Linked DNA regions of Starkeya sp. ORNL1. The protein of the gene in region 2 interacts with the protein of the main gene of each other region in a pairwise test. Links are inferred from orthologs where the notes say so. Each region holds a gene or a part of one and is shown on either strand. Other genes may lie near its edges.

Evidence for each region.
Region 1: the proteins of clpS (region 2) and dps interact in binary tests that used the Escherichia coli proteins (3 or more experiments, as listed by UniProt). The link is inferred for Starkeya sp. ORNL1 from one-to-one orthologs.

Annotation. Positions count from the first base shown.
Region 1 is NZ_CP048834.1:146,233-149,100, forward strand. Bases 5-2,866 are described here. They hold dps (DNA starvation/stationary phase protection protein Dps), read right to left. Parts: upstream 1,763-2,866; coding sequence 1,247-1,762; downstream 5-1,246. Other genes in these bases: G3545_RS00670 (MarR family transcriptional regulator), read right to left, coding at 221-793; G3545_RS00680 (fumarylacetoacetate hydrolase family protein), read right to left, coding at 2,003-2,707; G3545_RS00685 (ABC transporter permease subunit), read right to left, coding at 2,707-2,866. Outside these bases: more of G3545_RS00685, read right to left, coding at 2,867-2,868.
Region 2 is NZ_CP048834.1:893,030-895,778, forward strand. What follows is about bases 1-2,743. They hold clpS (ATP-dependent Clp protease adapter ClpS), read right to left. Parts: upstream 1,669-2,743; coding sequence 1,333-1,668; downstream 1-1,332. Other genes in these bases: clpA (ATP-dependent Clp protease ATP-binding subunit ClpA), read right to left, coding at 1-1,301; G3545_RS04305 (TadE/TadG family type IV pilus assembly protein), read left to right, coding at 1,973-2,743. Also shown: more of G3545_RS04305, read left to right, coding at 2,744-2,749. UniProt on the Escherichia coli protein: Involved in the modulation of the specificity of the ClpAP-mediated ATP-dependent protein degradation.

The sequences.
Region 1 (2,868 bases), 750 kb from region 2 along the record:
AGGTGCGAGCGCTGCGAGCCTCGAAGGATGCTCAAGCAGCGCACCACCGTCGATAGCGAGCATCCTTCGAGGCCCGGCTAATGCCGGGCACCTCAGGATGAGGTCGCTGTAGTTTGTCGAAGCAAGCACGGCGAGCGAAACAAAGCTCAAGCCGTATGGCAGCGTTGCCGCGTTGCCCGGGGCTCGCCCGGGCATAAAGACTGGCGCGAATGGCGCCTGTTCAGTTGGTCTCGCCGCCGTAGCGCAGCGAGCTTGTCCACAGGATTTCAAGACGGCGCAGCACGTTGTACGCCGTCACCAGCTCCTGCGCCTCGCCCTCGTCGCGCACAGTCTGCCGGTGGAAGTTGTCATGCACGGTGCGAATCGCCTCGCAAAGCTGATTCGCCTTGTCCGTCAGCCGCAGCCGCGCCGAGCGCCGGTCGCGAGGCGAGGCGGAACGATCGACATAGCCGGAGTCGACAAGCTGCTTGAGATTGTAGGAGGCGTTGGAGCCGAGATAGTGGCCACGCTCGAGCAGGTCGCGCACCGAGAGTTCGTCGCTGCCGATGGTGAACAGCAGCATGACCTGCGAGGGGCTGATGTCGTCGGTGCCGAGGCGTGTCAGTTCCATCCGCAGCAGGTCGAGGAAGCGGCGGTGAGCCCGTTCAATGACCCGGGCAATCTCCAGGTGCGTAACGGTCGCGACATCCGTGTCAGCATCGTTCATGCGCATGGGAACGGCCGAGAGCTGGGCCCACGAGGGATTTGCCGAAGGCGCGATGTCGTCGTCGATTTCCGCGAGTTTGCGCACCATCCGTTACCGTCCTTCGTTCCGCATTGGTTCGATTCTCGAATTATTATTAGCTTTCGCATAACCTGCTCGACTCTTGAAGACGGCGATTTCTTTCAACTTCTAGCCGACCGTCGGCAGGATATTTCAGTAAGTCCTCGAAGAAGGCAATAGCGTTGTATCAATAGTGTCGTATTCATGAGAATTCAGTGGCAAATTGGAGGCTTCCCGTTATTCCCGAAGGATATGCAGCGCCTTACGTAAGGATACTCCGCCAAGTCTGCCGCCGGCAGAGTACCGGCGGCAGGGATTCGTAGCAAAACCGCGGGCATTTCACCGGGAAATCATGGCACAAAGGCGACCGCAGCTTGCAACACTGCACGTGAGCGGCCACTGGCAGGATGCATTATGATTCGGATCGCAACTATCATCTTCATGACAGGCGGCCGGCGAAAGCCCGCGAAACGCGGTTCTCGGTCAGCTTGCTTCCTGAAGGTGCGCCTCGAGGAACCAGAGTGACTTGTCGAGGGTCCGCGAGGCTGCGGTGAAGATGTCCGACGTGGTCGCGTCACCCGCTTCCGCGGACTCGTCGATGGCGTGGCGCACCGCATTTGCAACCGCGCCATAACGCTCGATGAGTGCAGTGAGGTGATCCTTCACCTTATAGATGTCAGTGGGATAGGCGGCGAGCTTGGTCGCCTGGCCCACGGACTGGGTCGTGCCGATCGCAGTGCCGCCGAGCTGGACGACGCGCTCCGCCATGGTGTCGACGTGCTCGTCGAGATCGGTGCGGAAACCGTCGAGCATCTCGTGCACGGCGATGAATTGCGGACCCTTGAGATTCCAGTGCGCCTGCTTGGTGGCAAGCGCGAGGTCGATGGCGCTGGCAAGGTTGGCGTTGAGCAGTTCGATCGCGACGTTCTTCGCGTTCGAGGGGACGTCGTTGACGGTGGCGTGCTGGCGCATTGATCTCTCCGAAGCCGTGTTGCGCAGTTTGGCACGCGCTCACGCTACAGGCGATCACGCGATGCCGGATAGGTAAATGGCTGCGGATGATAGATCGGGCGCGGCGCGCGAGCGTCAAGCCGGCGGCCGGCGAATGGTGCGGGTTGCCGTCGCGCGGGATGTCGCAGGAAGAATAGCGTGCCTACGCGCAAGAACGGCGGCCGGGGTGCCGGCCGCCGCACGCATTGAAGCCCGTTGAGAGCCTGCTGTGGACCGACGCCGCGTGGATCAGACCACGCGCACGTCGAGGGTGGCGACGCCGTCCACGGCGCCCTCCATGTGGTCGCCGCGCACGATGGCGCCGACGCCCGCCGGCGTGCCGGACATGATGACGTCGCCGGCCTTCAGCTCGAACAGGCCGGACAGATAGGAGATCATCTCCGGCACCTTCCAGATCATCTGGTTGAGGTCGCCTTGCTGGCGCAGTTCGCCGTTGACCTTGAGCCACACCTTGCCAGCGGCGGGATGGCCGATCTCGCTGGCCGGGATCAGGCCGGAGCAGGGGGCGGAGGCCTCGAACGCCTTGCCGACTTCCCACGGGCGGCCGAGCTTCTTGGCCTCGCCCTGCAGGTCGCGGCGGGTCATGTCGAGACCGATGCCGTAGCCATAGACATGGTCCAGCGCCTGCTCGACCGGGATGTTGACGCCACCCTTCGACAGCGCCACCAGCATCTCGATCTCGAAATGCACGTCGGAGGACTTGTCGGGATAGGGGAACTGGCCGGTGGTGATCACATTGTCCGGGTTCTTCTGGAAGAAGAAGGGCGGCTCCTTGTTCGGATCATGCCCCATCTCGATGGCGTGCTCCGCATAATTGCGGCCGACGCAATAGATGCGGTGGATCGGAAACAGCTTGTCGGTGCCGACCACGGGCAGGGTCGGGATCGCCGGCGGCGCGATCACATAGGCGGAGTTGTCGGTAGGCGCGTTCATCAGCGGACTCCTGCGTAATATTCCACTCGTTTCTCGATGTTCTCGATGAGCGCGGAGACCAGCATCGCAAAGGCGAATAGGATGATCGTCAGCGCCCAGAAGTTGTCCATGTCGAAATTGCGCGAAAAAAGTTCAAACAACTCGCCATAGCCGATGATGGC
Region 2 (2,749 bases):
ATCTCCTTCACGCCGATGGTCTTCTTGCGACGACCCTCGGGGAGCAGCATCTGCGCGGCGCCGCTCTCGTCGATGATATCGATCGCCTTGTCCGGCAGCTTGCGGTCGTGGATGTAGCGCGCGGAGAGCTCCACCGCCGCCTTGATGGCGTCGTTGGTGTAGCGCAGCCGGTGATAATCCTCGAAGTACGGCTTCAGCCCCTTCAGTATCTCGATGGTGTCGGGCACGGTCGGCTCCGGCACGTCGATCTTCTGGAAGCGGCGGACCAGTGCCCGGTCCTTCTCGAAATACTGGCGGTATTCCTTATAGGTGGTCGAGCCGATGCAGCGCAGCGTGCCGGAGGCCAGCGCGGGCTTCAAGAGGTTCGACGCATCCATGGCGCCGCCGGAGGTGGCACCGGCGCCGATCACGGTATGGATCTCGTCGATGAACATGATGGCGTTGGGATACGCCTCGATTTCCTTGACCACCTGCTTGAGGCGCTCTTCGAAATCGCCGCGATAGCGCGTGCCGGCGAGCAGCGCGCCCATGTCGAGGGCGAACACCGTCGCGGTGCGCAGCACGTCCGGCACCTCGCCGTTCACGATGCGGCGAGCGAGCCCTTCGGCAATCGCGGTCTTGCCGACGCCGGGGTCGCCGACGAACAGCGGATTATTCTTCGAGCGGCGGCACAATATCTGGATGGTGCGCTGGATCTCGCTGTCGCGGCCAATCAGCGGATCGATCTTGCCGTCGCGTGCCTTCTTGTTGAGGTTCACGCAATAGGCGTCGAGCGCATCCGCCTTCTTCTTGGTGTCCTCCCCGGTCTTCGTCTCGGTCTCCTCTTCGGCTCCGCGCACGGGGCGGCTGTCCGACATGCCGGCGCGCTTGGCGATGCCGTGGCTGATGTAGTTGACCGCGTCGTAGCGGGTCATGTCCTGCTCTTGCAGGAAATAGGCCGCATGGCTCTCGCGCTCGGCGAAAATCGCGACGAGCACATTGGCGCCGGTCACTTCCTCGCGGCCGGACGACTGGACATGGATCACGGCGCGCTGGATCACGCGCTGGAAACCGGCCGTCGGCTTGGAATCGTCGCCGGCGTCCTGCACCAGATTGTCGAGCTCGGTGTCGATATATTCGACGAGGTTGCGGCGCAGCTTTTCGAGATCGACATTGCACGCACGCATCACCGCGGCGGCGTCCTGGTCGTCGACCAGGGACAGCAGCAGATGCTCCAGCGTCGCGTACTCGTGGTGGCGCTCATTAGCGAGCGCCAAGGCCCGGTGAAGCGACTGCTCGAGGCTGCGGGAGAAGGTGGGCATCGGGACCTCTTTCTTTAGTCGCTGCCGTGCGTCACTTCTTCTCCATGACGCATTGCAGAGGATGCTGGTGCTTGCGTGCGAAGTCCATCACCTGGGTGACCTTGGTCTCGGCCACTTCGTAGGTGAAGACACCGCACTCCCCGACGCCATGCTGATGCACATGCAGCATGATGCGGGTCGCCTCCTCCCGGTTTTTGCTGAAGAAATTCTCCAGAACGTGAACGACGAACTCCATTGGCGTGTAGTCGTCGTTGAGCAGAAGCACCCGGTACAGGCTCGGTCGCTTCACCTGCGGCTTGGTGCGGGTGATGACCGCCGTTCCGGGCGCGTCGCCACCCCGCCGACGACGCTCGTCGTCGGCCATCATGAAGGGTCGATGTGGTGGCGGTTCGGCCGGTGGCATGCTGTCTCTGAAGGCTGCCCGGCAGGAGTGCCGGGTTCGATTGCGAATATAATATGTAGCCCACACCTCCTCCGCCAGTGCGTCGATGGCTTAATGCGAAACCGACGCAGGGCGTTTCCGCTATCACGTGCGATATTTTGAAATTCGCATCTATTTTTAGGTATGACCGGGTTTCACCAATCAAAGTCAGGCTTCGGTAACGGCTTCCCGCCATGGTGCCCGCGACCCTGGCGCTGCCCGTTGGCGCCGCGAGGAGCACTGACGGTCGATGCGTTCCGCCCTTTTGAAATTCCGCGCCGACAGGTCGGGCAATGTCGCCATCCTGTTTGGCATCCTTGCCGTGCCGCTCTTCGCAGCAGCGGGGATGGCGCTCGACTATGCCTTCGCAGTGCGCGAGCGCACCGACCTGCAGAACGCCGTCGACGCCGCCGCGATCTCGCTGGCCAAGCTGCCGCAGAACACCTCGGCGGCCGACCTCAAGACCAAGGCGGAGGCCTTCGTCACGGCCTATATGCCGAACAGCGCGGCGAACGATTTCAAGATCGATGTCGTGCCCTCGAAGGGCCGGCTCGATGTCACCGCGACCGCGAATTATCCGACCACCGTCGTGCGCGTGCTCGACCTCATCAGCAGCAATGCCAGCCATGCCAACATGGAGATCGGCGCTTCGGCTACTGCCTCCTGGGGCAATGGCAAGGTCGAGGTGGTGCTGGTGCTCGACAACACAGGGTCAATGGACGGCAACAAGCTGACCAATCTGAAGACCGCGGCGAACTCGCTGGTCGATACGCTCGCCACCCAGGCGACGGATGACAGCACGGTAAAGATCGCCCTGGTGCCGTTCTCCAGCACGGTACGGCTGCCGGTGGACAAGACCGACTACAAGACCGCCAGCTGGATCGACAAGAACGGCGCCTCGCCGATCGCCAAGGAGATCTTCAACGGCACCGCGAACGTCAAGCGCTTCGACCTGTTCAGCAAGATCGACGCCAAGGTCTCGCAAAGCGTCACCTGGGCGGGGTGCGTGGAGAGCCGGCCGGATCCC